DNA from 4 places in the Paenibacillus sp. PvR098 genome. Region 1 is predicted to be linked to each of the others. Evidence: riboswitches for the same ligand, from Rfam matches in the RefSeq annotation. Region 1 holds a riboswitch; each other region holds the start of a gene.

Region 1 (7,629 bases):
TTGTAGGTTTAATTTGCCCACTACAAATCGCTCTATTCACTAAGTATGAAAAGTGGTTAATTTATGGTATGGAGTGCACATGAAGCCTTCATTTGTGGGGAATGGTAAAAGAAAGAAAAAGAACGTTGACAAATATACTATAGGGGGGTATACTAAAATCATTAACCGATAACCTTTAACATCATTATATATAAAAGGAGAATTGAGCCATGACGAATGTTACATTAAAAGTAGAAGGAATGTCTTGCGGACATTGCGTGAATTCTGTTGAAGGAGCGATCAAGGAATTAGGAGCACAAGGAAAAGTGGATCTGACTAACCGTATCGTTTCCGTTGAATTTGATGAGACCCAATTAACGCTGGAGAGAATTAAAGAAGCGATTGAAGAGCAGGGGTACTCGGTTCAATAATAGAATGACCTGAGCGTCTGAGAAAGGTTAACGGAGAGGGTGTTGAGCGTGGATTCTGCAAGTGCCGGAACGAAGCAAGCCTCATTACAAATCACAGGTATGACCTGCGCCGCTTGCGCCAATCGGATTGAAAAAGGGTTGAGCAAAATCGAAGGCGTTGAGGGAGCGAATGTCAACTTTGCGCTGGAGAGAGCTACCGTTTCTTATGACCCGCAAAAAGTCGATATCAACCAAATGGAGCAAAGCATCCGGAAGCTTGGTTATGATACGGCCAAAGAATCGGCGGAGCTGCAGCTGGAAGGCATGACTTGCGCCGCCTGCGCGGTGAGAATTGAAAAGGGATTAAATAAACTGGAGGGCGTCACGAAAGCCACTGTCAACTTTGCGATGGAGACGGCTCATGTGGAATATAATCCGGTTGAAGTGTCCATAACGGATATGCAGAAGAAAGTAGAAAAGCTTGGCTACAAGGCAGTTCCTAAGCAGGAGGAGTCTGACTCCGGGACGCGCCGTCAGAAGGAACTCGCACGGCAGAAGCTGACATTACTCATTTCCGCCGTCCTGTCCCTTCCGCTGCTGTGGTCTATGGTAAGTCACTTTTCTTTCACTTCGTGGATTTGGATGCCTGAGCTTTTTATGAATCCTTGGTTCCAATTGGCTCTTGCGACACCGGTCCAATTCATTATCGGTAAACCATTTTATGTCGGTGCCTATAAAGCCCTTCGTAACAAAAGCGCCAATATGGATGTGCTCATTGCTCTGGGAACCTCGGCGGCTTATTTTTACAGCTTGTATTTGACGATCGATTGGGCATCCAATGCCCATGCCGGACACCACGGTCCAGCTATGTACTATGAGACAAGCGCCGTACTCATCACGCTGGTCATTCTGGGCAAGCTGTTTGAAACATTGGCCAAAGGCCGTACTTCCGAGGCAATTAAGACACTTATGGGACTGCAGGCCAAGACGGCGTTGGTCGTCCGTAACGGGCAGGAGATGCATATTCCCGTTGAGGAAGTAACTTTCGGCGATATGGTATTGGTAAAGCCCGGTGAAAAAGTGCCGGTTGACGGTGAAGTGATCGAGGGGATATCGTCCGTAGATGAATCGATGCTTACGGGAGAAAGCCTTCCCGTTGAAAAAAGAGCAGGGGACCGTGTAATCGGAGCAACAATGAACAAAAACGGTATGCTTCAAATTAAAGCAACGCGGGTCGGCAAGGAAACAGCGCTCGCTCAAATCATTAAAGTGGTGGAGGAAGCGCAGGGCTCAAAGGCGCCGATTCAGCGTGTGGCAGACGTCATCTCCGGTATTTTTGTTCCGATTGTTGTCGGAATTGCGATCATCGCTTTCGTTGTTTGGTACCTTTGGGTGGAACCTGGGAACTTTGCCGGGGCATTGGAGAAAGCCATTGCGGTACTGGTGATTGCTTGTCCTTGTGCGCTCGGACTCGCAACGCCTACGTCTATTATGGCCGGTTCCGGCCGCGCAGCTGAGCTTGGGATTTTGTTCAAGGGCGGAGAGCATTTGGAGTCGACGCATCGGATTGAGACCATTGTTCTGGATAAAACAGGTACGGTGACACATGGCAAACCGGAGCTTACAGATGTGATTCCAGCAGGCATCGATGAAATGACCTTCTTGAAGCTGGTGGGAGCCGCCGAGAAAAATTCCGAGCATCCGCTTGCTGAGGCCATCGTTTCGGGTATTGCAGCCAAAGGGATCTCTTTCTCCGAGACCGATGAGTTCGAAGCGATTCCCGGTTACGGTATTCGAGCCGTAGTGGAAGGCAAAGAAGTATTGGCGGGAACCCGAAAGCTGATGGCTAAATACGATGTTTCGATCGAACCGGTGTTGGAAACGATGGTGAAGCTGGAGCAGTCAGGCAAAACGGCGATGCTCGTTTCCGTTGATCGGCAGTATGCGGGGCTTGTTGCTGTGGCGGATACGGTTAAGGAGACGTCTAAAGAAGCGGTCGCCCGATTAAAGCAAATGGGAATTCAGGTGATTATGATTACCGGCGACAATGAGCGTACGGCTAACGCGATTGCGAAGCAGGTAGGGATAGATCATGTATTGGCGGAAGTGCTGCCCGAAGGGAAAGCACAGGAAGTGAAGAAGCTTCAGGATCAAGGCAGGAAGGTGGCTATGGTCGGGGACGGTATCAATGATGCACCGGCGCTCGCGGTTGCAGACATCGGAATGGCCATCGGAACAGGGACGGACGTGGCTATGGAAGCGGCGGATGTCACTCTCATGCGCGGTGATTTGAACAGTATAGCGGACGCGATGGCAATGAGCAGAAAAACGATGGCCAACATCCGGCAAAATTTGTTCTGGGCTCTCGCTTACAATACGCTGGGTATCCCCATTGCAGCCATAGGTCTATTAGCTCCTTGGGTCGCTGGTGCAGCCATGGCCTTAAGCTCGGTATCTGTTGTTCTTAATGCACTGCGTTTGCAACGAGTCAAAGTATAATCGGCCAAAAGATTCCAAAGCCCCAAAGCACCTTTTAAAACACAGGTGTTTTGGGGCTTTCCGTTTTACAGTGAACGTTTATTTCGAATTAGCCATCATATGTTGATATTGGTTGTCCGAGACAACCCTACGGGCGGTAAAATAGCGTTGGTCATAATAAGACTCGCTCAATTTGCTGATGCTAACCCCTTTTTTGCTGGCGGAGTGAGCGAATTTGCCGTTACCCACATATATGCCTGCATGTGAAATGTTTTTGCCGTTAATATTAAAAAATACCAGATCGCCAGGACGGAGATTATTTTTACTCACCCATACTCCTTCATTGGCTTGTGTTCTCGAAGTGCGCGGCAGATCAATGCCGAAGTGGTCATATACGGTGATAATAAAGCCCGAGCAGTCAAATCCGGTTGCTTTGGATGTCCCGCCCCATTGATATCGGGTACCTAGGAGATCTTCTACAGAGTCATTCAAAGAAGAACTGGCGGAAGCGGTTCCTGCTCCGATAGAAAAAAATAACACGGCTCCTGACAAAAACAACGACAACTTTCTCAAAGCGATATTGCTCCTTCCGGTGCCTACGAGGTTAGCTGGAGGGTTTGGTAGAAGGTTCCCCTATGATCCCTGTCATCCGAGATCAATTCACCCGAGTATGGATCCCCCGTTTTCCAATAGGAAATTCGGCATTGTTTTTAAAACTACTCTCTGTAGTTAGATGAATTTCGCTAAAATCCTTCCTTGTCACAAAATATTCAAAACATTGTGTCATCATATTGATTCATACATTCTTCACAGCTCCTACAAATCTATGGTTTATAATAGTACATATCTTATTATCTTAAGGGGTGATCATGATAGAACGTATAAAAGCGGCCAAGATCAGTCGAAGAAGATTTTTAGGTTCAACGGGAAAGCTCGTGCTAGGCATTGTTGGGGTGGAGGCTGCCGCAGGAGGATTATTTTATCACGCCGCCAAATCGAACAAAGGGGAGCAAGAAGAGCAGTCCGGGGAGAAACCGGGAAATATTGTGCTGCTCGGGGATAAAACCAAATTGGGCCATATCGTGGAGAATTTGATTCCAAAGGAAACCATATCGGCGGACCGCCGCCGCGGCCAATGGATGTATTTGAGCCTATGGAGAGAGAAGGGCAAGTGTATATCGATATTTTTAACGCAGTGAAAAGAGGGTAAATTCGTGAACGTATGGATCGGTTGGCACAAAGAATGATCTGCAATCCATCATGGGCTGCGGATCATTTTATTTGGGTTACTAAAATTACAAAAGTGCTTTACAAAAGTTGAATTATCTTACGTTGAATACGAAAAACCACATCGGTTATCCAATTCGCTATAATCAAAAATGTAACCGTTATCAATTGGAAGAGTCCTAATCATATTGCTCAAGAGAAGGAGGAACGACGCAGATGATCTTTTCGCTAGGCGAATATAAGCCGCAGTTGAATCCTACTGCATACATTGCCCCGGGAGCGCATTTAATCGGAAATATTACTATGGGTGCGGAGTCAAGCGTATGGTTCAATGCGGTGCTTCGCGGTGATAACGCGCCGATCATCATCGGCGAGCGAACGAATATCCAAGACGGCTCCACGCTTCATGTGGACCCCGGAGTACCTTTGCATATCGGAGAGCAGGTATCCATAGGTCATAACGTGATTCTGCACGGCTGTACGATCCATGATGGGGCATTGATCGGGATGGGCTCCATTGTGATGAACCATGCAGAAATCGGAGAACAAGCATTGATTGCCGCTGGCACCTTAATTCCGGAAAACAAAAAAATTCCACCCCGTGTTTTGGTTATGGGTTCTCCAGGAAAAGTCGTCCGGGAGCTCAATGAGCAGGATTTGCAAATGCTTCAATTCGTGTCCGAGCATTATGTCGGACAGAGCCGAAGATATTTGGAAGCCAAAATATTAGCCTATGAGTAAACGCTTACAATTTTTCGTTATAAACATACAGCTTGGTGGGACGCCCTTTAGTAGAGTATTTCAATTCAAGCATAAGCTCATCGATTTCACATAGAAATTCCAGGTATTTTCTTGTGGTTATGCGAGACAGCGAAAGCTGGTCCGCAATGTCTTGAGCGGACAGAGGCTGGCCGGAATTGGCGAGCGAGTCCCGAATCATTTGCAGCGTAATCGGATCGATTCCCTTAGGTACTTCCGTTTCGTTATCGCTGACATGCTTTTTATCTGCTTTGAGGTATATGGAATCGAGCAGCTGTTGGTTGAGGTTCGTATGCTGACGGAAGAGCAAATGTCTTTTTTTCAAGGTTTCCAGTGCGGAACGGAAGCGCTCAAAGTCGAAAGGCTTAATGATGTAGTCTACAATTCCAAGCCGCATGGACTCTTCGATAATTTGGGGATGATCGGCTGCCGTGATCAGAATGACATCGACTTCAATGAACTGGCGGCGGATTTCACGTAGAAGCTCCAACCCGTTCATGGAAGGCATGTAGATATCAAGAAGAATCACATCCGGAGCAAGCTCTACAATCAGCTCCATCGCTTCTTGACCGTTTCTGGCACTGCCAATACATTCCACCCTATCGATTTTGTTCAAATACTTTTGATTGATGCTCGATACCATTGGATCATCTTCAATAATCAACGCTTTTAGTAACAAAGTGAACCCTCCTGTATTTTGTTGGAGTCAATCAACGCTTGGGGATAGTTATCCAAAAAATGGTACCTTGATTTGGGGTGGAAGACACATCGATTTGTCCATATAGCACATGATCGATATGGTTCTTAACTAAATATAATCCGTAGCCTCTGTCGGAATGTTTGGTTGAATAATGTTTGTTGAATATGCGGTGAATCTTGTCTTCCGGAATTCCGTGGCCGTTATCTTCCACCATGATGACCCATTGGTCCTGCTGATCAAGCAAGGTAACTTCGATTTTTCCTGGGGGAGTGCCTTCAACAGCATCAAACGCATTGTCTATCAAATTGCCGAGAATCAAGATCATGCTGTTGGAAATCTCCTCAGGCAATGGCGGCAGATGGCTTCCGGGATCTATTTTTAACGAGATGTTTCGTTCCTCTGCTTGTTGAATCTTTCCAAGAAGCAGAGCCGAGGTTTTGGGGTCCAATATTTTGCGCCCTAAGAATTGAAGCAGCTTTTGCTGACTATTGGTGGTTTGTAATATGAACGACTTCGCTTCTTCATATTCCTGCAGCTCCAACAAACCGCTCAGGGTGTGAAGCCGGTTCATAAATTCGTGAGTCTTGGCACGCAGGCCCTCCATGTATTGCTTTACGCCAGTCAGCTCTTCTGCCAAGCTTCGCATTTCGGTGGTATCTCTGAAGGTAGAAACGGCGCCGACGACCTCATTGTTCACGACAATGGGAGCGCGGTTGACGATCACGGTTACATCGTTGACGGTATGTTCCGTATTGTACTCTTTCTCTTTCGTATCAATGATTTCGCTTAATCTGGATGAAGGAATAATCTCTGTTACATGTTTGCCAAGCGCATCACTGTCAAGCGATAGGATCTTTCGGGCCGTTTCATTGATCAAGGTTACTTTCCGGTGTTTATCTACGGCAATGACCCCTTCATGCAAACAGTCCAAGAGCGCTTCACGTTCCTTTACAATGTTAGCGATTTCATCAGGCTCCAGACCATACATCGTCTTTTTGATGCTCCTGGCGAGCAGGATGGATAGAAGAATTCCAAGTGCCAAAGCGATGGAAAGAAAATAGATGACAGAAATAAAATACGAATTCACGATTTTGTATATGTTGTTGTTGAACATGCCCACGGCGATTACGCCAATGACTTTGTCGTCCTTTTTGACGGGGACGAATGCCCGGATAGACGGCCCGGAAATACCGATGGCCTTGGAAATATATTCTTCGCCTGAAAGGGCGGGTCCATCATCTCCGCCGGTAAATCTTTGGCCGATCAACTCTGTATTATTATGCGTATAGCGTATGCCGTTAGAATCGAGGATCGTAATAAAACCGGCTTGTGTTTTCTCTCTTAATTCTTGTGATCGGGGTTGGAGGTAAGAGTTAGGATCGCCAAGCTCAATTGCTTCTCTGACATCCGGTAATTCGGCTATCATTTTGGCTACATCGAGCGCGCTGTCGCCGACAGCGTCTTCTACCGATTGAACAATGATTAAATTAAAAAGATAGCCGACACTCACTAGAATAGATAGCACCACGGTGAGCACTAACCCGATAATGCGAAGCTGCAGCGGGAGTTTACGCTTGATGAATGGCAACGGTTCTTTCCCCTTTTGGAAGATGTTCTCAATATTATATTCGAAAATTTTGAAATAATATACTATTTTCATACGTTAGGAGTGTTGCAATATGCTTCCTTTAGAAGGCGTTCGTGTTCTTGATGTTTCGCAAATTATGGCAGGACCTCACTGCACGATGATTTTGGGAGATCTGGGAGCCGAAATCATCAAGGTGGAAAAAAAGGCCGGTGGAGATGATTCCCGGCAGCTGGGACCCTTTGTGAACGGGGAATCTACCAGCTTCTTTCAAATTAACCGAAACAAAAAAAGCATTGCGCTTGATTTGAAAAGCGAAGAAGGAAAGCAAATCTTTTATGAGTTAGCAAAAACGGCAGATATCATTGTAGAAAATTATCGCCCGGGGGTTACCAAATCGTTAAAAATCGACTTTGATACGATGAAGGATATCAATCCGGGCATTGTGTACTGCTCGATTTCCGGGTACGGCCAAACCGGGCCATACGCCC
Region 2 (7,629 bases), 1.2 Mb from region 1:
GGGCGGCCGTTAGGGACCTCATCCTTGTTCGTCGTGAACTTGATCCCTTTCTCCACCTTGCTCTTGGCGTGCAGCGCCCCCAGATCAAGGTAAGCTTCTCCTTCGTCAATGATGACGCAGGACAATTGGCTCAGGTCGATCGAGCCCTGCCCAAAGCCGCGGTGCTTCGTTTCTTTACTGCTAACGATATTGAGCGAAGGCATTTTTTTCTTTTCATTTATATCCACAAGGCACCATCCTATCTCCATGTATTCAAAGTCCCGTAAGGACGATCTCATTCATTATTATTGTAGCTAAAGTATTAGAGCATGTAAATAAACGGAGACGAGTCCTTCCAAAATACCCTCGAGGGAAAAAGGCAGATATAATCCTCGTCCCACAAACATATACATGCTGTAGATGCTTGTCAACGGGGTGAATATGGGATGAAAAAACAAATCGGCAGCCCAATCGTATCATGGGGCCTACTTATGATCATCGCTTGCGGCGCCACACTGCTTACGAATGCCCTGCTATCGGCAGACTCCCGGTCAGATGCGCCCGCCTCCGGGTGGAAGCTGTCCGCAGAAGCCGCTTACCCTGCCGCGTTCCCTGCCGAAGGGAGACTTGATCCGCTCGTCCTGAAGCCCATAAGGTCGGCTGCTGGGCACTCCGTCGTCGAAGCGCCCGAATGGCCTTCATCCAGAGGACAAGCGGACGGCTCATCTACGGGCATTTTTTTGCCGACGGCAAACGCACAGCCGGTTAGCGGACGGCTTACGGAACCGGCGGCTCCTCCGCCCGCGCCGCCCAGCCTGCCGGTAAAGCCGGTCGAAAAACCGGCACCGAAGCCGTTATCCAACCGCATCGTCGAATACCATCTGAATGTAGAGCTGGATGCTGAAGGCAAGCTGATTAAAGGCACATCATCGCTGACATGGAAAAACCCCGGCAGTCAGCCGGTACAGGAGCTTTATTTTCACCTGTACCCGAATGCATTCGAGTCGAAGAAAACGACGTTCATGAAGGAATCCGGCGGGAAGCTGCGAGACGACGCCAGTAAGGAAGGCAGCTTCGGCGGCATGACGGTTAGTTCCATCCAGGCGCTTGACGGTGCCGAGACAGAGCTGATCGACCGGATCGAGTACATCCGGCCGGATGACGGCAATAAGGATGACAACACCTTGATTAGGGTACCGCTTCCGAAGCCCGTCATGCCGGGCGATAAAGTAAACCTGCGCACGCAATTTTCCGTGAAGCTGCCGCAGGTCTTTGCCAGAATGGGCTATGCGAACGATTTCGTGATGGCAGGACAATGGTTCCCCAAGGTAGCCGTATATGAACCCAAAGGCACCCGCGGGCGGACTGTTGAGGGTTGGAATTTGCATCAGTATCACGGAAACTCAGAGTTTTATGCGGATTTTGGTATTTTTGACGTTAGGATTAAGGTGCCCTCCAATCACAAGGTAGCGGCCACCGGTTTCCCGACCAAGCCCGTCTCCGATGACGGCAAAACGAAAACGTATACGTTCTACTCCGATGATGTACATGATTTTGCTTGGGCTGCTTCACCGCATTTTGTATACCATGAAGAACCATACGCTACGCCTCACCTGCCTGGTGTCCGCATCAAGCTGTATCTCGACCCGAAGCATGAGCACCTGAAAGTCCGTTACATGACAGCCGCCAAAAAAGCGCTCGCCCGGTATTCCCAGTGGTACGGCAGTTATCCCTATAACACACTGTCGATCGTCGTGCCGCCGGAAGAGGGGAACGGGGCCGGTGGGATGGAGTACCCGACGCTGATTACAGCATGGGGCGCCGCCGAAGAGAATCCGAGTCTGGAGCTGGAAAGGGTTGTGGTGCATGAGATCGGCCACCAATTCTTTTATGGCATGGTCGCCAGCAATGAATTTGAAGAGGCGTGGCTGGACGAAGGCTTTACTTCCTATATAGAAGACAAACTAATGGAGGCGGAATACGGCGTTCGTCCGAATCTGCTCGTGGAATCAAGCTACATCACAAATCCCGCAGCGCTGCAGAAGAACGCCTGGAGCTATGACGGACACCATCATTATGCCGAGAACGTGTATACCCGAGCCAAACTGGTACTGAAGGCGATCGAGCGGCAGGTCGGTCCCGAGACGATGGATAAGATCCTGCGCACCTACTTTCAGCGTTGGAAATTCAAGCACCCGACCACGACGGATTTTCAACAGGTGGTGGAGGATGTGACCCAAACCAGCTGGAAGCCGTTTTTTGACCAGTATGTCTATAATGGAATGATGGTCGACTACGCCGTAACCGGCATCAAAGTGCAGAAAGTGACGGACAAGGGCCAAACCTACTATGAGAACAGCGTGCAGCTGAGTAAGCTTGGCGGCACCTATCACAACGTACCGATCCGGTTCTATTTTGCCGATGGAACACAGCTCGATAAAACCTGGGACGGCGCGGACAGCGAGGTCATCATGAAGCTGAATCACACGGCTCCGCTGACGTGGGTGGCCATTGACCCGGAGCACTCCATCGTACTGGAGAACAAGCGGATCAACAGCTTTATGAAAACGGAAGTCGATACGAGGCTTTCGGTACGTCTGAACGTGGGAATTGTAAAAATTCTGGAGACCTTGTTCGGCTGGGTCGCATGGTGAGGTGATTGAGGAACATGTGGAACTGGATCAAAACGGGCTGGACCATGGCCTGGCAGCAGCCTTTTGCCGTCTTTGCTCTCTTTGTATACAATCTCATCTGGGGTATCGCGCTGTATAAGCTCATTCAATCCGTTGTCCTCCCTCTGCTCCATCGTTATCCGGGGAACGATCTGCCCGTGACAGCTTCACAGCTCTTCTGGGTGGAAGGTCATTTTCAAATCATGAAGACGGATCTGCTGGAGCCGTATTTGTGGTGGGGACTCCTCCTGCTAATCTTAAGAATGCTGCTCCATCCGATGCTGAATGCGGGTGTGTATTACTCGCTTCGACATCGGGAGCTGAATGCAGGCTACCGATTCGTCGAGGGGGTCCGAACGCTGGCCCTCCCCTTCCTCGGTCTCTATGTGATACAGCTCGTCCTTACGCTTCTCCCGCTCTATTGGCTGATCCCTTATACAATGGAGCAGTACGGACAACAAGCTTCCTATGTTTCCTTAGGAAAGGCGCTCGCGCCGGCGCTCGCCGCCTACATCATCTATTGGTTTGTTCTCCAGCTTCTTTTCCTATTCCTTCAGATCGGGAAGACCGAAGGCAAGTCCGTAGTCTATACTCTTCTGTTTGTGATTCGCCATCTGCCCGTCATTATGCTTGCTGCACTCGCCGTAACAGGCATAACCTTAGCGGTGTCGGCCGCTGTGATGGCTTCCGCGTTCTTCTGGGCCGGCTTCTTGGCCCTGATCGGGTTACAAGCGTATCGGCTGGCACAAATGTTCTTCAAAATATGGGCCATTGGCACGCAGTATGCGCTGTGGACAGAAAAAGCGTAAGAAATATACTATTGAAAGAATGCAAAAGCACCGGTTATTCTGAACCGGTGCTTTGTTATGTCTAAAACTGCGTAAATAACGGATCAAGAGAGTGCAGCAGTATTATCTTTCTTCCATGTACACCATTTCATATCCCGTATTCAATTAAACAAAAAAGTTTCACTTTAAACATCCAATTTGTGTCAATTTTGTGACACCGGAAGGAAATGCGCGCTTATGCTCGAATATATTTACTCAGAATCAAAAAAATGAAAATTTTGCCGAATTTCTGTTTTAGGAAAACGGGGGATCCATAAATCTGGGTGAATTGATCTCGACCTCGTCAGTGATCATAGGGAACCTTCAACCGAACCCTTCAGCTAACCTCGTAGGCACCGGAAGGGGAAACTTTGTTTGAAGAAGAAGCTTGTAGGTTTTACACTTTCTTTGGCTATGTTTTGCACGGTTTCGGTGGGCAGCGCATTCGCTGAAACCCCACTAAGCGCAGCGGTAAACGCAGGTTTGGGATCGCCTTACAAATGGGCTGGCACCACGACCAACGGCTTTGATTGCTCCGGCTATACTTCTTGGGTGTTCGACAAGTTCGGTATCGATCTGTCGCGTTCCTCCAAGAGCCAAGCCCAAGAAGGGCAATGGGTAGCCGAAGATCAGCTTCGTCCCGGGGACCTCGTGTTCTACAATACGGACGGTAAAGGGATTTCTCATGTAGGCGTGTATGTGGGAGGCGGCAAGTTCTACCACTCCGCTACAAACAAAGGCGTTACGATTACTGAAATGAGTGAATCTTACTACGACAATCGCTATGTGACGGCCCGACGGATTTTGTCGGACGAGCAGTATCAGCGGTTAATGACCGACGCCAAGTAATACGGTCAACGGATTCGCAATGAACGTTCGAAAGCCCTCAGTGTTTAGCCCGACCACATCGTTCGCAGAGAAATGGACGAATCGGACGGACAAGCCTGTAGGGCTTTCTGTTTTACTGAAAAGATACCAGATCTGGCCGTAAAGGGGCGAGTGAGCCGACTGCTGGCGGAGCATCCGGTGGAGGAATTCGTGAACCATTGATCGGTATCACGAGGAGCGGGCACAACACAAACCGGTGCGTAAACTGCGAAAAGGAACACAAAGAGGACTATAACAGACCGCCAAACGGCAGCCTGCATAGTCCTCTTATCCGTGAATGACTCGGAATTCCCGCTCTTACTCTCTCCCCGTCGCCACCGGATTATCCTTGTAGCTAACCCAGTCGCTCCAGCTGCCGGCGTACAGCTTCACGTTGTTGAAGCCGGCCTCGCTAAACGCCAGCACGTTCGGGCACGCCGTCACACCCGAGCCGCAGTAGACAATAAGTTCATCTGCGCTGCGCAAGTCTGCGAACCTTGCCTCCTGCTCCGAGGCATCCTTCCATCCTCCTGCGGCTTGCAATCCTTCCTTCCAGAAATACGGCTTTGCTCCCGGAATATGTCCGGCGACCGGATCAATCGTTTCTTCCATTCCAAGATAACGCTTCTCTTCTCGGGAGTCCACAAGGACGGTGCCTTGACGCCCTATCCGCTCTTTCACCTGCTCCACATTCACCAGCATCTCGCTGCGCACCTTTGGCGTAAATACGGCCTGCTGCTCCACGGGCAGTTCCTCCGTTACGGGATACCCCGCTTCCTTCCACTCCGAATAGCCCTTATCCAGAATGTACACCTTATCATGACCGAGGAAGGTCAGCAGCCACCACAACCGCGACGCCATCGCGCCGCCTTGATCATCGTAAGCGACAACCACGCAATTCTCATGGATGCCCGCCCGGCCAAGCTTTGCAGCAAGTTCCTGAAGATCGGGAAGCGGATGCCTTCCTCCGTGCTTTTCTTTCGGACCGGATAAATCGCGCTCCAGATCAAAATAATACGCTCCGCAAATATGGTCTATTTCATAGCTTTGTCTACCGGCTTCAGGCTGGCTCAGTACAAAGCGGCAGTCCGCTATCACCACATGGTCTTGGATTCCTTGCTCAAACAACCATTCTTGACTCACTACATGCTTCAAATCCAATCACTTCCTTTGATGGGATGATATGCTGTATAGTTATCAGTATACACCGGAAGGGAGGAGCTGAAAAGAAAGTGATACACAACGAACCCCCAGTCTTTCAATTAGTTCCGCTTACTGAGGCGCAATGCCGTGACATATGCAGTTGGACCTATCCGCCACCTTATGATTCATACCACTTTCGACCGTGGCAAATTATGTTTTCCGCACAAGAGGAATTCGCCGATTCTGAAATTCGCGCAAACCAGTACCGTGCTGTGCTAGACTCGGACGGTGTGCTCAGCGGGTTTGCACAATTTTTTCCCATTGAGGGCGTTACACGGTTAGGTCTGGGCATGCGTCCCCATTTATGCGGATTAGGAAAGGGAATCCATTTTGTAAGAGCCATTGTAGAGGAAGCCAGACGGCTGTCCCCGCAAAACCAACTCGACCTTGAGGTAATGACTTGGAACGAAAGAGCGATCCGCGTATATGCACGGGCTGGTTTTATCATCACCGACACCTATGAACGGATGACTCCCACCGGAACCGGCGAATTCCACTGTATGGTATGGCCCGAATAAGGACGACTAGAAAAGAAAACGCTCATCGATTCATTGTCCAAAGACTGTATAAGCCGCATCGTACCTCTGAGCACTGGCGAAGTCAAGTTTCGTAAGACCCCCTGCGCTCCACGAAGTGAGACGCAGCGTCACCATCCGATAATCGATGGAGATCATCGGATGGTGATTCAGTTCCTCCGCGATCCGGGCCACCTCACCCACGAACCCGATACTGTCCATGAAGGACGGGAAACGGTACTTTCTAGCGATCCATTTGCCCCCTTCTTCTATTGCCCAACTCCCCACTTGCTCCAGACGGACATTCACTTCCTCTTCGGTCAGCTTCTCGTTCATGCCCTTCCCTCCTACACTAAATGGATCACCCTGGTCATCGTTTCGCCGTGGTCCATTCGGATCAAATGCCGCTTCGAGTCATGCGTGACCACACAATTTCCGATGCTCATCTGCGTCTCTACCCCCAATCCGTAGAACAGATCGTCTGCCAACGTCTTCATGCAATCCTTCCGTTCCGCCGCGCTCATCCCGTCCCAATCCTCTGCCGTCATCTCCAGAAATTCATAGCAGCCATCAATTCCCTGCAGCGCGTCAGTAAAATCGATAATGATGTCGCTGTACTCCCTTCCGAACTTAATGCCCATTTGGCCATCTATCCCTTCCCCGTGGTAAATTCCCCTTTTGCCTCATTGTACTCAGAAACACCATCCTCCCGCAACCGATAACAAGCCAACAAAAAACATTTGTCCCAACCAATTTTCCACGCATTCGCATGCAAAATCTGGTACACTATAAGGATAGACAAAACACGCGGAGGGCGAAACATGCTCAAGCTGCAGATTCCGAAAAATCGAATAAAAGAGCTGACCCGGCATCTGCAGAGCGATTTTGAACTCGCACAGCTTGAACGCGGATGGGAGTACTTTCACAAAGGCCGTGTAACCGAGATTGAGCTGAAGCACGGCGTGGAAGTGCATGCTTTGGTGCGCGGGACGAAAGCCTACGAGGTCATTCTCGACATGGACAATTTCGGCAAAAGCGAATGCAGCTGTCCGGATGGAGAGAACTGCAAGCATATGGCCGCAGTTGTTTTTGCTCTGTACGCCCCTTATGCGCGGCCCGAGCTGCTCCTGCAGCAGTTGAAGCAAGCTATTCTCGTGCGCAGCCGTCAACAGCAGACGCGAACGGTCACCCGCGCAGCGGAGAAACGGCAGCAGGACCGGCTCGATCCGCCCACGGCGAACGAAAGCCCTGCGCAATGGCAGCGGTTTTTCGAGCAGCAGTTTTACGGCTTCTCGCTGTCTCAGCAGCATTCGATCGAGCTGTTCCACAGCGCAGCCAAAGAAAAGCTTGCGCCATACGGCGAGCGCTGGAAATCTCCTCTCAAGGAACTTTACGCCTTGCATTTGCTGCTGTTCATCATGCGAAAAATCGAGCAGTTTTATCAGGAGACCAAAACATCGTATCTTTCTTATTATATTGAAACCGGCTGTAAAACGGTCGGAAGGCAGTGCCAAGAGGATCTGCTGCGTCTCACGCCAAAGCTGGATGTAGATGCTTTGACCCAAA
Region 3 (7,629 bases), 2.0 Mb from region 1:
GCGGGCTCGCATTTCACCCAGAATTTGGATTGTCCATGGTATTTCAATAAAAAAGAGCCGTAGCGGCTCTTTATTTAACATAACTTTATTTACTTCTCCGAAAACTTCATCGAGTTAAACGCATCCGTCAATCGTTTCCACTGCGCATCCGTTTTGACGGCGTCGTTGATCCGAATCGTAACCGTATAGATAATGCCGTTCTTGTCAAACACGTATTCATTCAAAGTGTAAGGAACATTCCTGTTCTTATACTGAGTGGAGAATGTTTTGACCGTCGTACCGAATAAAGTCTCCTCCACAGCCGTGTACTTGTAATTGGCGTCGATTTCGGCATTTTTATTGTGCTCTTGCTCTATCATGGACACCGCTTCATTGAAGTCCGCTTGGTCATCGGAGTCCACGGTCAGACTCCCTCCATCAAACGAGAATATATTTAAGCCGTAATCCTGCTCACTTTCGTAACCGCTAAACCACAATTCCGGTATTTGAATCGAATACCCGTACTTTTTACTCATAAATGTCGCAGTCTTGTTAGGGTCGATCAGATCATTCATATCTTCAATGACTCCGAGAGAACGGTTCATCGTGTCCTTGGTTAACTGAACCGATTCTATCAAATCCGTCAGCAGCTTCTCCATCTCGGCACTATCGCTCTTCGGATACGAGGCATACAACTCGTACTTGTACTTATCTTTGATCATGTAGATCACATGGGCTTGCTCCCATTTATCGCCCATGGTGTAGGAATACAGATTTTCTATCGCGGAAGCACCGCCCACCGTCGTTTCCTTCGCTCCTCGTACCTCACGGTATCCGTCCACATAGCTCTCAATAAAGCGGCGCTCCTGACGCTCCGCCCATTGCCCCAGTGTATCCCCCGAAGCTGCGGAAGTGACATGCACCGACCAGTTTCTCTCACCGTCATTACTGGAGAAATTCAAACCGCTGCCCCATTCATGCTTACTCCAATCCGATGGCACATCGAAGGTCAAACCGTATTCCGTCGTGATCGTATTTTGGTCCTGATATGCGGAAATATCCTTTAGCGCCTCATCAGCAGAATCGAATGAAAGCACGAACGTATCAAGCAAATCGATATAGCTGTTTCGTTTGAATCTATTTAAGTAATTTTCTTCCTTCTCTACTGCCAGAATGAGGTAGAAGATGTGATCTTCCTTCTGATAAGCTCTGGCCTCGTAGTACTCGCCGTACTCGCTTTTAGCCACAAGCTTGGCATAGGGCTGCAGTTTCTCATTGATATACCGTTTCTCCAATACCGTATCGCCGGTATGCTGCGTGAGCTTGAGAAGCAGTCCTTGTGGAGACAGATCCTTGCTTTGCTTTTCATCAATCGAAATACGGATTGCGAATTCCCCTTTAGCGTCTCCGAAGATGACGTTGTTCCCATCCTCGGACTGATCGAATTTGATCAATCCCGCCGGATACTTCATCGACCAGCCGAAGTGGCTGTCACCGATCCGGATTTTACCTTGGTCGGCATCAATGGACGTGCCTTCGGCATCCTGTATCAGTGTGGTAGCCGTAGAGCGGTCTTCCCCTAACACAACGTCGAGATCTTTTGTTTGACTGCCTGATTGTAGAGCAAGACGTATGCTTTGACCGGGCAGATATTTCTTTAATGCTTCATTATATTCCACCAGATTGCGGGTGTTGACGGAGTCGATGGAGAGAAGAATATCACCCTGCTTGACCCCTGCCTTCGCCGCGGGCGAATCCGGATCGACATAGGTGACCTCCAAACCGCTCGCCGATGGAAGTCCGACCACCGCTTCCCAGCTTTCTCCGAGCTCCAACCCGAGATAAGGCCGCTTCACTTTACCGTACTTGAAAAAGTGATTGAGTACATGCTGTACCGTATCGACGGGAATCGCAAAGCCTAAGCTGTCCACACCGAACTCGACATATTTTAATGTATTGATTCCGATGACTTCGCCTTTCATATTCACCAGAGCTCCCCCGCTGTTGCCAGGGTTGATAGCCGCGTCCGTCTGGATGAGCTGGTACTTCGATTGGACGGAACGCTCCATCCCGCTGACGATGCCTGAGGTGACCGAGTTCCTTAACGCAAAGGACAACGGAGTGCCGATGGCCATAACGGATTCGCCGACGCGAATATTTGAAGGCTTCGCGAATTTAGCTGCGGTTAACCCGGAAGCATCGATTTTGACCAAAGCCAGATCGCTTTCCTCATCATAATGGGTTGTTTTCCCAGGGAACGATTTGCCGTCGGAGGTGACGACGATAATATTGCGCATATCCTTCACTACATGCGCATTGGTTAATATGTATCCTTCGCTGCGAACAATAACCCCGGTCCCGTGAGCGAGGTGATAACGGCTTTGCTCCCATACCCTTTTGCTTTCGCTCGGCTTGCCAATGATCGCTACGACGGAGGACGTTGTTTGTTGTACGACCGCCGGGATCGAGTCTTGGCCCTGCACTTGAGCCGATGCCGTATATGCGCCGGGAACGATTAGCGAACCAACAAACAGAGCCGAAGCAGACACCTTTAAGACCCATCTTTTCAAACGGTTGACTTGCTTCATCATTATTTTCTCCCCACCATTAGTTTCCATATCAACTAAAATCTATCATATGCAGCTGAGGGCAGCAACAGAAATTTAAGTTTCTATGCTATTATTTTTGTTCCCTAATGAAGGACCTAGAAACGCCAAAAGACCGTCCGAAGACGGCCTTTCCTCATGTACTGAATTAATTTTTAATAAATAGCTGTACCCACACGCCATTGTAATAAGCCACGCCAATTTTGTTGAAGTTCGGGCTCATGATGTTTTGACGGTGTCCCGGACTGTTCATCCATGCATTCATCACTTCTTGCGGCGTACGCTGTCCTTTGGCAATATTCTCGCCGGCATAAGAATAACGGATGCCATATGAACGCATCATATCAAACGGAGAACCGTAGGTCGGAGATGTATGGTCAAAATAGCCGTTGTTATACATGTCCTTCGCCTTATCCAAAGCCACCTTCGTCAATGCGCTGTCGCTAGCGAGTGGCTGCAAACCTGCTTTCGCACGTTCCTGGTTCACCAAACTCACCACTTGGCTGGCATAAGAGGACTGTGTCGTGCTCCCTGTTCCTTGCTGCGAGCCGGAACCTGTCCCTATACCCGCCGCCTTGCCAGGAATATTCAGCACTATTCCAGGCCATATTATATTTGGATTAGCCACTTGCGGATTCGCCGCGATAAGAGATGCCAGACTAACCCCGTATTTTTGTGAGATCTTCCACATCGTATCGTTACCGGATACCGAATACGACGGAGCAGCCGAAACCACGCCTGCGCTGATGATCGGGCCAAGTGCCAAAACGCCTGTCAAAACCAATTTTTTAAAACCTTTCACTGTATTCCTCTCCTTTGTAGGGCCTGCGAGGTTAGCTGACGGATTCGGGTCAAAGAGCAATCACCCGGCCACAGCTTGTGGCTTCACCCCAAGTTCATAGGTTCCCCCGCGCTTTAGTATAAACTTCGGCCTTGTATGATTCGCGTTCCCTTAAAAGGAACGGTAACCATTGTAGCATGGATACCATGCGGTTTCATGGCACAAAGTTTACCAATGAATTTATGCAAGCGTTTTTTCTAATCAGTTTTATATAAGCTCTTCGCCTATCAATTACCCATCAATTCAGTTAAAAAACAAAACCATTTTATATCCATAATTTTACGATTGTAATCGGGATATACTACCTTCATCTATTCGAGATGAGGGGAGCACTCTAAAGATGACTACCGCATCAGACTCTTTATCCCAACTGAAAAAGCAGCTCGAAACGTCACAAGATCTTAAATCGGAGAGGCTCCAAAACGGATATTTGGAAATTGATCTGATCTATTTTTCTTCTTTATGTAATCCCAGCATTCTAAAGAAAAGCATTTCCGATCCGTTTCAGGAATGCACAACGGTTGAGGAGTTTCGTAACGTTCTTCGTTCCACACTTTCATGCAATACGCTGAATCCCTCGGAAAAGCTTCTGACAAAAATGCTCGGCGGATTTGTCGGAGTCTTTTTCCTCGAAGAAGTATACGTTCTCTATGCCAATAAACCAACATCAGAACAACCTTTAGAGGCAAAAGCCGAATCTACCCTTCAAGGACCTCAAACCGCGCTTAGCGAGAATATCGACACCAATATCAAAATCATCAGAGAGCGATACCCTTCACCTGCGCTAATTGCTGAAGGAACAACCGTTGGCAAACTTTCACAAACGAAACTGTCTATTCTTTATGACGATCAATTCGTAAACAAGACCGTTCTTGAGAAATTAAAGAAAAATATCGATCAAATTCAAGCGGACATTGTGCAGGCGTTAGGTCAGCTTGAAGCCCTTTTTACGGAACAAAAATACCGTCTGTTTCCAATCACCATTCTCACGGAAAGACCGGACCGCATTGTGCTCGGTTTAGCTCAAGGCAAAATCGTCATATTGATGCAAGGAACACCTTTTGCGATTATCGCTCCTGCCGTATTTTTTGATTTTATGACGGCAATGGACGATTTGTATCAAACATTTTGGGTGTCTCGTGCCATGGTTGCTCTTCGTTATGTCGCTTTATTCCTTACCATTACCCTTCCGGCCGCATATATCGCCATTGTTTCCTATAACCCGGAAATATTTCGCGTTCAATTCTCCTTATCAATTGCGGGAAGCCGCGCGGCGGTTCCCTATCCGTCGTATGTCGAGGTTACTATTATGCTATTCATGATTGAAGCTTTGATTGAAGCGAGCATCCGTTTGCCACGATATATCGGTTCCACTGCGACGACGGTCGGGGGGCTGATCCTGGGTCAGGCGGCCCAGCAAGCCGGAATTGTAAGCAGCATCATGATCATTATTACTTCCGTCGTAGCCATAGCCAATTTTGTCATACCGATCAACGCGATGAGCTTTGCCTTTCGTGTTGTTAAATATCCTTTAATTATGATGGCTACGTTCTTTGGCATGTATGGCTTGGTATCGGGGTTATTCTGTTTTCTGATGTATTTGTCGAACCTGCAAAGCTTTGGAGAGCCATATTTTCGCATGTTTATAGGGGAAAAGGAAGTATCCGGTTATAAGGAAGGAGATACATATTGAGCCGTTATTTTTTTTACCCCGTCGTATTGACTATGCTGATCAATACGATCTTTTACATCCCCAGGATCATGATCGAGGAGAGATTTAATGGAGCTTTTATGGGGATTCTGATCAGCATCCCCATCGGGAGCTTAATGGCTTATTTGTTTGTAAACGCTATGAGCAAATTCCCGGGATTAGGTCTGCCTGAAATTTTAGAGCGCAATCTAGTGACAGCCTTACGAATCCCCATCCTCAGTTTTTTGAGCGTTATGTGGTTCATTGCAGGAGCGATTATTATCGTCAGCTTTTCACTCATTACGGAGCGATATGTCAATCCTGAAATTTCAAAATCGCTGCTGCTGCTATTCTCTGTCGTGGTGATTTGTTGGTCTTCCACGCGAACGTCACTGGCAATAATTAACGTATTGGAAATCGGTTTGCTGCTCAGTATTCCTTTTATTATGTTTATTTCCTATAAGGCTATGAGTCATGAAATGTTGGATTGGGATGCGATTTGGACCATGTCGGATTACATCCTTCGCGTTCCGCCATGGCACACGGTTTCAGCGGCAACTTACCTTTTTACAGGTTACATCAACCTGGTTTTGTACAATCGTTTTTTTAAGGATACTCGCGTCAAGCATCTGTGGATTATTCCGATCGTGGGTACCCTTATCTTCTTCACGACGATTTTCCTTCCTATCGGGATGCAGGGAACTCAAGCGGTGGAGGAATACATATACGTTTGGATCAGCACGGCGGATGCCATTCGGATGGAGTATGGCTTTATCGAACGAGTCCTTTTTTTGTTTTTGTTTCTCTACATCGGTTTGGCGCTGCTGTTTGTCACGATGACCTGGAATGTCGGCTTGACGCTCCTTCGAAGCTGTTTTCGTACATTAAATCACAATAAAAAAAGAATGGCCATTTTTAATTGGACCGTGTGCGGCATGATGGGAGGGATTACACTCGTGTTCGGAGCCATAGTGAATGAGAAGCAGCTCATTTTCATATCGAAGCAATGGTTTAATATCCGTTTTCCTATTGAAATACTGCTTGTCACGCTCGTCGTTATCATTAGCAGGAGGAAAAACCATGCGTAAGCTTTGGGGAATCATGATTGCGGTTGTTCTCTTTACCCTCGTGTCCGGCTGCGGCTTTAGGGATATAGATAAGCGTTTTTTCATCGTGATGATGGGGATTGATAAAGGAGAGTCGAAACACTTTCGGATATCGCTGAAGCTGGCCATTCCAACGGCCAATATCCAACCGGGGCAAGCAAAATATACCATTGTTACAAAAGAAGCGGATACCGTCTCCGAAGGCGTTCGTTTGATGAAGGCAGATGTAGATAAAGAATTGGATTTTGGCCACACGAAGGTGATTGTTTTCGGCAAGTCCCTTGCCTCTGAAACCTTCGACGGAGGACTCGACTGGTTTTTTCGGAGAAGGGATATTCAACAAATATGCTATGTGGCTATCGGAGAACCGAGCGCACTGGACATTCTGAGGCAATCACCAAAAACCGAACGGCTTCCGGGCAATTCGTTAATCCTTAGTTTCGGAATGGAGGGAACCGAATCTTCTCATATTGTGACGGAATACTTGTTTGACTTTTACCGGAGATTGAAAGAGACCGGCAAAGATCCGTACCTTCCCATTATAAAAACGCGGGAGGACGCTTATGAAATCAATCGCGTGGCCGTTTATGACAAAAAGAAAGTGAAAGCGATCTTAACACCGGAGGAAACGAGATTATTTAACCAGCTGGTAAGACGATTCCCGCATTTTGAATTGAGCGTTGAGGAAGGAAACCCGCCTTTTACCATCTCTGTACAGCATTTCGACTACACCTATTCCATTTCCACGCCCCCCAATGGCAAACCGTCCGTTGACTTAAACGTTATCATGCGAGGATTTGCAGAGGAGTCAAGAGGCATGCTGTTCGACAAAGATTGGACTGTATTGGAGGCTGCTGCTGCCAAAGCCGCCGAAGGGCGGTATGTGCAGCTGTTGAAGAAGCTTCAGAAGCTTCGAGTCGATCCGGTCGGGTTCGGTCTCAGATACATTGCCACACGCCATAACGGGCCTAAAGATTGGGAAACGTGGCGAAGGCTTTATCCCGAAATCGCTTTTCATGTAAAAGTGAAAGTAAAGTTGGAAGGTACGGGACTGATTAAATGATGTCCTATGGTTAACGAGTGTTAAGAGGACGGGTGGGAGGAGTACAAAGGTAAGGGTACATGGTTAACGTATGATCGAGCAGATGGGGCATGTAGCCCTCATCTGCTCACATCATGCAGCATACCGTTCCTCAGGCGATTTAACAACCTTATATTCCACGAATCCGGTATTTAAGCAAGCGTATCTTTGAGGTGAACACCTGGAGGCAACACAGCTTCTACGCGGGCCCGCAGCGTTGGCTGCTCATGCAGTTCTGCACTTAGAATGGCCACCATCCCCCGGTCCTCACGTGAACGAATCAATCTCCCCATCCCTTGTCTGAGACGCAGCAGCATATAAGGCAG
Region 4 (7,629 bases), 4.2 Mb from region 1:
ATCTCACACGTTATTTGTACCCACCCGGACCGTCTAAGCCGTGACCTTACGGATAAGTTAATTGTGGTTCGCGAATTTGAGAAAAGTGGGGCTGAGATTTTTTTTACGGATACGGAGTTTGAGAAATCTCCTGAAGGTATCCTTTTTTTCAACATTATATCTGCTATTGCTAGCTATGAACTTGCCCTCATACGGAAAAGGACAGTAAGGGGTAGAGAACGCGCGGTACGAGAACTGAAAAAGATTATGCCTATGCGTGTCGCGCCCTTTGGTTATGACAAAGATGAGAATGGGCAGCTCATTATAAATACGCATGAGGCACAATACGTGAAGATGATTTATGAGTGGTACATTTATGAAAATTTAACGACAAGGGAGATAGGCGAGCGATTGATAAAGTGTGGTGTGATGCCCAAGAGGGGCGAATCAAAGAATTGGAGCGCTTCCAGTATAGGCAGAATTTTATCTTCTGAGATCTACATAGGAAACTATTATTATAATCGCAGACAATCTAAAAAAGTCAAAGGTCAAACAACGAAATCTGGGAATCCCAAACGGACCCTAAGTTTGCGTGAAGAGGAAGATTGGTTACATGTACCCGTGTCACCCGTTATTGATCAGCCTTTGTTTCATTTAGCACAAAAGCAAAAAGAGAGAAACATAACAAATAAACATGTTGGTAATCAAACATACGAATTCTTACTCAAATCATTATTAAAATGCGGTCATTGCGGAAGGACTTGGGATGCAACAACATACTCTGGCAGCCTTGATAAGGAGACGGGCAAAAGAATGAAGTACCGGTGTTATCGATGCCCAAATCTTGCTCCAAAAAAGTATGGACCTGGGGTGAAAAGATGTCCTAGCCAATCATTACGAGCCGAACTGCTCGAAGATTATATGTGGAACCAGGTTGTTGCACTTGTCAGTGAGCCGGAGCATTATCTAAAACAAATCGATCAAACATCGAAAGGTGGAGCTCAGGAGCTTCAGCTTCGTGTTCAAACCTTGGAGCGGGAAATCGAGCAAAGATATAAAGAGAAGGAAAAGGTAAAACTCATGTTCTGGCGCGATGTGATCTCGGAAGAAGAAATGATAACTGACTTAAAACGATTGAATGACACTGTCATTAAACTCAAACAAGAACTAAACCATTACAGTATTCAAATACAGACGATCCATAATGATGAACATACTTTAGATAAATTAATGAGCTTCATCAATCACATTCAAGAAAGGCTCAAGGAACCAGAAAAGCTGACTTTTCAATTCAAGCGACATATTATCGAAATGTTCTTCAACGAAATCATATTACGCTTTGAAAGTAATGATCTAGAGAAGCCTGAGCTCGTCATTATGTCCGTAGGGGCATTTGACAAGCTTATGCAGCAAAAGAATGACATAGGAGTTCGAACACAACCTCAAGAAATTCGATAATACAGGAGAGGACTTAGAAGATCTCATTTCTATTGGCACGATAGGGTTAATCAAAGCGATCGAATCGTTTTCTCCGGATAAAGGAACCAAATTGGCTACGTTCGCGGCTAGGTGTATTGAGAATGAGATCCTGATGCATCTGCGTTCGTTGAAAAAGACCCGCAAAGACGTATCGCTTCATGACCCGATTGGTACGGATAAAGAAGGAAATGAAATTACATTGATTGACATTCTCGGAACGGAAGCCGATGACGTCGTGGATAAGGTACAGTTGAAGATTGAAAAATCGAAAATATACCGCAACCTGGATATTTTAGACGGACGGGAGCGGGAGGTGGTCGTTGGCCGTTTTGGACTTGAGGCGGGAGGAGAAGAGCGTACGCAGCGCGAAATTGCGAAGGAGCTGGGCATATCGCGTTCGTATGTATCGCGGATCGAGAAGCGTGCGTTAATGAAGCTGTATCATGAGTTTTATAAACAGAAAAGATAGCTTCCTTATGCAGTGGCCTGCTATTTAGTGGGCCATGAAGTTGTTTATTGATGGACAAGTAGTGTTGTATGGTGCTAGGGCGTACGTAACATAGTAACATCATACACATTTTTAGATAAAGTCCAATTCGAGCTCGCTCGTTTTGTCGGCAGCCCCATAATGTCAATCATACACGGTGGTCGTGCATTCTTAGTGCAGCCGCTTTTTTTGCGTTTTTTCAGTTCTGTCTAATGTTTCAAAGGAAAACAAGTTTTTCGCATAAAAAGCACACAAAAAAAGGTAATTATATGAAAATAGAAATTAAATTCGACAAATAGTTCGGAATTTCGTCAATGGTTGGGTATATCTGCTAGTATCGAATATGATAAATTTATAATTGTGTGACAAAACTTTTTGCCGAATCTAATGAATATAGAATTCATTAGTACGGGGGATTTTTTATTGGGGTGAACGTTTGATTTATTAAGGCAGACCAGGGAACCCTCTTCCCGAACCCGTCAACTAACCTCGGAGGCTCAATGGAGGAAAAGATTTGAAGAAAATTAGTACCGTGCTTGTATTGTCGAGCACAATTTTGTTGTCCGGTATCTTTCCAACCCCTTCAACCCATGCCGCTACGTACAACTATAATGTTCGGGTTCAAGTCGATGATAAGCTCATTAGGTTTCCCGATGCGCAACCTTTCATTGATAAAAACCAAAACACGATGGTGCCCGTCCGTTTCATTTCCGAAGAACTAGGGTATAAAATAAGTTCAGACAAGAATGGACAGCAGGTGAAAGTAACAATTGAAGGGCCAGAGAAATCGGTGGTTCTCTTATCTGGGTCATCGGAAGCTGTCGTAAACGGCCAGAAACAGAGTTTCGGCACGAAAGCGGTATTCCAGGAAGGGCGCGTTTATGTTCCACTCCGATTCGTGAGTGAGTTGTTTGGATTCCGCGTTCAGTGGGACAAAAATAATTTTGGTGCCATCATTAGTAAAGATGGCAAAAATCATGCTCCTGCTTGGCACCGGCCCGCAGTCACGGCTCCTGCCCCTGCCCCTGCCCCCGCCCCTGTTAGTACCGTGGGCGACAAAATCGTACAGGATGCCAAAAAGTATATAGGCACTGCTTATCTTTGGGGTGGCTTGACACCAAATGGCTTTGACTGCTCAGGCTTTATGAAATACGTTTATTCCCCAAATGGCGTAAACCTGCCAAGAACGTCCGCGCAAATGGCTACTGTGGGCACTTGGGTAACAGCACCTAAAAACGGGGATTTGGTTTTTTTCTCTGAAACGGGAAAGAAAGTTTCTCACGTCGGTATCTATGTCGGAAACAATTCGTTTATTTCCGCTACGAACAGTGGTGTAAAGGTTGATTCTCTCAGTAGTTTCTATTGGGGGTCTAAATTTGTAGGGTCAAAGCGAGTTGTGTAATTCAATATGTAATAAAATATAGATAATCTGTCCGAATGGACAGTTTTAGGCTGTCGAGAAAGTCTCGACAGCCTTCTTTATATGTCAAAATCCACCACAGTAAATTCAAGGAATTTGTTGTGGGATGATACCGATAGAGAGAGATTTATCTATACCACTTAGTACTCGAACGCAGCATGACTAAAGATTAAGTCCCGAGCGTTTTCTTCAATAAAATCTTTGGGCTTCGGCCGACGAACTCAGACCGTTTATCAAGCAACTGAACGAAGTCAAAGAGGATTTCTACAGTCTGGTTGAACAAGGTGATTTCGAATTGGCATGAAGAATCTTTTGATATGTTCTAGACCAATAACCGGATTCAAGAATTTCTCCCTTTCAAAATTTAGTTGACCTTAGTCTATTTCAGCAGGGATGGAGAAGCAAAATTAGTTTTTAGCTAATCGAAGTTGATCCATGCTACTCTTAAAATTGTTGTTTTACCAAGTTTTTTAATTTTAACCGAAGTGAAGAGAAATGGTGTTGGCATCTCCATAAATTAGTTTGGCTACATAGAAAGCAAGATCCACACACCATCATATGGTTCTCGGTCGTAGAAGCTCAGTTGAAAAGGGCTCCGCTCCGGAGCCTGCTTTATTAAGGAGATGTCTGCCAACCGGCGCAATTTTAGTATAAGATTGAAAAATTCGAATATAATGTTATTACAATACTGAGATCTTAGTAAATTTCTTTGACATAGGAGGAGTTTGGATGAACGATATGGTAAAACCGCTATTGTATTTGCTGTTTCAAAGGGGAGTTTTAACGGAGAAGGAGTTTGACATGCTGTTTCTGGAATCTGACAAAACTCCTGAAGATTTTGTTAATATGCTTTACATGGTTGCAGGGGGCAGGCCGCCAATCAAACAAATATGTAATGAAAATCATGAGCACGATGATTCTTGTGGCTGTTGAGAAGCACATATAAAAATGAAGGGTATAATATTTTTCTCAAATAGTATTTATTGTCTTATCACACATACCTCCGACACGAAGGACCATGCACATACCACCTCACACACGAAAGGCTCATACATACACAATGGTTTATTTTAAAATTAAGCATTGAAAGCGCTTTAAATTATGCTAACCTTCCTATGTGCCGTTCTCCAAGCTTCACATTTTTTGGGATAAAACTTACAGAATCGGAACGATCTCCTGGTTAGCGATAAAATTCAGTCTATAAAATCGAAAGATTCTTAAAGACTGTTAATTTTATATTGATTTTACAAATTGAGAGGAAGGGAGTCATTGCATTAAGGTGTCGTATAAATAGAATAAGCGTAAAGAACTCCCAATAATGAATGGATAACTAGGAGGAATGAAAATGAAGAAATTAATACCTGTTCGTGTTATTTATCGTTCCAAATTCGTTCAATACCCGCTTATGGCCGCTATGGAAGCTTGCCATGCATGGGAGCGGGCGGGGCTCGATCTAGTTTATTTTGATTTTGTAGCAGGGGTAAAGAAATCGGATCCCATGCTGATTAACGGCGAGGTTGACTTCATCTTTGGCAGTCATTTCAGTCCGTATCTGCATAGGGCTAAAGGAATACCGATGGTGTATGTCGGTCAGACCGTAAATTGGGTGGATGATGTCCTTGTTACAGCCAAGCCTATTAATAGTCTAGCTGAATTGAAGGGCAAGGTAATCGCAGACAAAGACGCTGATATTACAACGAATCATCCGCACGGCAATCATCGACTTTATCTCCAACAGGCAGGAATAGACCTAAGCCAAGTCAATTTCTTGGAGACGGGCAGAAGCTACAAGCCTCACAAGGCGGTGTTGGATGGCAAGGCTGATGCTGCGATTGTTTCTCCGCCTTATGACCTTTATGCCCAGGAAGATGGGCTGTATGTTACACGACTTCCATATCTGCCTATGGTCGTGGCGACCACATTAACAACAATGCAGCACATTACTGATCAACAGCCGGAAATGGTTATGGCCGTGATTCGGGCCGTCCGTTACGGGATCCAGTTCTTCAAAAATGAAGAAAAGCAGATGCTGCGTCTCATGGAAGAAAAAATCGGACCGACGCTAGGCGTCAAGAGTCAGGATGTGATGCACTCACTGTATTATCGGAACCGGCTCCTTTACAATGAGAGCCTATACCCAAGGCTTGATTCGATTGATAACGCTTTCAAATTAGCGTGCTTCATAGATCCCAACTTGCATGAAAAGATACATCCAATTCAATTGTGGGATATGCACTTCTTAAGGCAATTGGAAATGATGGAAGAGGGGAGTACAACCACTGGCGGGAGCATAGCGAAATGAAGAAAACATGGGTAATATTAGCCGCAGGGATCGTAGTCATCGTTGGACTGTTTAGCTTTTTCGGGCAAAAATCAAGCGAACCCGTTCAAGACAAAGCTGCGAATGCTCCTTCGGCGACTGGTAACGCTAATGCCAATGCAGAGCCTACGAATCAACCCAAAGCGGGCGGGGTGTTAACTGTTGGCCTCGGGAAAGAACCTGGCAACCCTAATCCTGTAATCGCTACCATATCAACCGGTCAGTTTGTCAAGGAAGTCGCATATGAATCCTTGCTGACTGAAGATGAGGAGGGCAGACTCCAGCCGCTTCTGGCCGAATCGTGGGAAGTTTCACCTGATGCCAAAGATATCACGCTGCGTTTGCGTAAAGGCGTCAAGTTCCATAACGGGAAAGAGATGCAGGCTGATGATGTCGTATGGTCTGCCAATCATGTTAAAGATCCGCAGAATGCAGCTGGCGGACAAAATTTGATCAAGGATGTTCAAGTCATTGAAAAGATAGATGATTATACCGTCAAATTTAAATTGGCTAATCCGTCCATTACTTTTCTTAACCACTTAGCCAATATTATTATGCTGCCAATTATTCCGGCAAATTCGCTGCAGCCCGGACAAATTAAATTGGAGCCGAATAAGTTTGTACCTGGTACGGGCGCATTCAAGTTTGAAAAATTTGATTCGGGATCCGAGGTCATAGCCACAAAATTTCCCGATTATTGGGGGAGTCCGGCTTATCTCGATCAAATTACTTTCAGATCGATCCCCGACGCTTCCACCCGGTTTAATGCTTTGCGAACCGGGGGAGTGCATATGGCGGATCGGTTAGCTACCCTGGATGTGCAGCGTGTACAGAAAGGGGACGTTAAAGACATCACTATTTTGGAGGAGCCAACGGGGGGCTTCCAGCACGTTCTTATGAACTATTCCAGACCCCTGCTTCAAAAAAGAGAGATGCGCCAGGCGCTGAATTTAGCGATTGATAAGGAGCAGTTGGTGGAAGAAGTGTTTTTCGGGTCTTCTAAAGCGACCGACCTCATGATGCCTCCGGAATCGATTTGGGCTAAGGCAGCCAATCTGCCACCGCATAAGAGGGATATCGAGAAGACCAAACAACTGCTGCAAACGGCCAATTACCGTGGCGAAGAACTAGTATTGATCGGGGTAAAGAACAAAACCCAATTGCTGGAGTCATATCAAAGAATGCTTGGTGAGGCGGGAATTCGCAGCAAAGTCGAAGTTCTTGAAACAGGTGTAATGAATGAAAGAGTCCGTCAAGGACAATACGATTTGTATATTGACGGAGCGAATATTAACACCGATCCGTTCATAACGATGGTGCCCGACTATTACACCAACAAAGTGGAACCGAGTCGTTATTCCAACCCAGTGATCGATCGATTATTCGATCAGCTTGATGACGAAACCGATGAGAAGAAACGGTTGGACATTTTCAAGGAGCTGGCAGCGATACTCGATGAGGATGTTGCCAACATACCGCTCTTTTTTGAAGCTCGCTTTATCGGTATGTCTACTAAAGTTCAAAACTATGGGCCTCCCCAAAACTTACCTTACAGTGAAAGCGCACATTATTTTAAACAAACCTGGCTTAAATGAACGGGGGAATAACCGATGATCCTTCGCTACAGTATTCAAAGGTTGGTTCAAATGGTTCCAACGGTCATCTTGATTACTATCATTGTCTTCATGCTGATGCATTTAATTCCCGGTGACCCCGTCGCTGTTATGCTGGGTTATACAGAAGAAGGTTCTTCCGCCGCCTTTTCGCAAGAGGTATACAAAGAAATGCAGGTCAAGCTGGGATTTGACCAACCGATCTACATTCAATATTTGGATTGGCTCATCAATGTGGCCAAGGGTGATCTGGGCAGTTCTTTCGTAAGCGGCCAACCGGTCAGCGATATCATCGTATCACGCATTCCCGCTACGTTTTACTTGGCGCTTT

What was found. Region 1 has a riboswitch for cyclic di-AMP ahead of JOE45_RS21035 (C40 family peptidase). Riboswitches for the same ligand answer to the same signal wherever they lie in the genome.
Region 2: it holds a riboswitch for cyclic di-AMP, as region 1 does, so the genes downstream of both, JOE45_RS15285 (C40 family peptidase) here and JOE45_RS21035 (C40 family peptidase) in region 1, are expected to answer to the same signal.
Region 3: it holds a riboswitch for cyclic di-AMP, as region 1 does, so the genes downstream of both, JOE45_RS11315 (CAP domain-containing protein) here and JOE45_RS21035 (C40 family peptidase) in region 1, are expected to answer to the same signal.
Region 4: it holds a riboswitch for cyclic di-AMP, as region 1 does, so the genes downstream of both, JOE45_RS23275 (C40 family peptidase) here and JOE45_RS21035 (C40 family peptidase) in region 1, are expected to answer to the same signal.

Annotation. Positions count from the first base shown of each region.
Region 1 is NZ_JAFIBU010000001.1:4,243,852-4,251,480, forward strand. Features, by position in the region: gene JOE45_RS21025 (cation transporter) at 210-410, shown strand; gene JOE45_RS21030 (heavy metal translocating P-type ATPase) at 459-2,888, shown strand; gene JOE45_RS21035 (C40 family peptidase) at 2,967-3,440, opposite strand; cyclic di-AMP (ydaO/yuaA leader) riboswitch at 3,446-3,581, opposite strand; gene JOE45_RS21040 (hypothetical protein) at 3,737-4,066, shown strand; gene JOE45_RS21045 (gamma carbonic anhydrase family protein) at 4,311-4,835, shown strand; gene JOE45_RS21050 (response regulator) at 4,840-5,532, opposite strand; gene JOE45_RS21055 (ATP-binding protein) at 5,564-7,141, opposite strand; gene JOE45_RS21060 (CaiB/BaiF CoA transferase family protein) at 7,233-7,629, shown strand, end outside.
Region 2 is NZ_JAFIBU010000001.1:3,069,788-3,077,416, forward strand. Features, by position in the region: gene JOE45_RS15270 (YwhD family protein) at 1-203, opposite strand, end outside; gene JOE45_RS15275 (M1 family metallopeptidase) at 426-2,633, shown strand; gene JOE45_RS15280 (hypothetical protein) at 2,648-3,460, shown strand; cyclic di-AMP (ydaO/yuaA leader) riboswitch at 3,709-3,849, shown strand; gene JOE45_RS15285 (C40 family peptidase) at 3,854-4,327, shown strand; gene JOE45_RS15290 (sulfurtransferase) at 4,664-5,500, opposite strand; gene JOE45_RS15295 (GNAT family N-acetyltransferase) at 5,701-6,066, shown strand; gene JOE45_RS15300 (4a-hydroxytetrahydrobiopterin dehydratase) at 6,097-6,399, opposite strand; gene JOE45_RS15305 (hypothetical protein) at 6,411-6,704, opposite strand; gene JOE45_RS15310 (SWIM zinc finger family protein) at 6,885-7,629, shown strand, end outside.
Region 3 is NZ_JAFIBU010000001.1:2,266,597-2,274,225, forward strand. Features, by position in the region: gene JOE45_RS11310 (trypsin-like peptidase domain-containing protein) at 90-2,570, opposite strand; gene JOE45_RS11315 (CAP domain-containing protein) at 2,734-3,387, opposite strand; cyclic di-AMP (ydaO/yuaA leader) riboswitch at 3,393-3,528, opposite strand; gene JOE45_RS11320 (spore germination protein) at 3,767-5,119, shown strand; gene JOE45_RS11325 (GerAB/ArcD/ProY family transporter) at 5,116-6,204, shown strand; gene JOE45_RS11330 (Ger(x)C family spore germination protein) at 6,197-7,285, shown strand; gene JOE45_RS11335 (ATP-dependent DNA helicase) at 7,456-7,629, opposite strand, start outside.
Region 4 is NZ_JAFIBU010000001.1:42,694-50,322, forward strand. Features, by position in the region: gene JOE45_RS00235 (recombinase family protein) at 1-1,437, shown strand, start outside; partial or broken gene sigK (RNA polymerase sporulation sigma factor SigK) at 1,415-1,927, shown strand; cyclic di-AMP (ydaO/yuaA leader) riboswitch at 2,312-2,458, shown strand; gene JOE45_RS23275 (C40 family peptidase) at 2,460-3,347, shown strand; gene JOE45_RS00255 (hypothetical protein) at 4,095-4,298, shown strand; gene JOE45_RS00260 (ABC transporter substrate-binding protein) at 4,711-5,667, shown strand; gene JOE45_RS00265 (ABC transporter substrate-binding protein) at 5,664-7,280, shown strand; gene JOE45_RS00270 (ABC transporter permease) at 7,296-7,629, shown strand, end outside.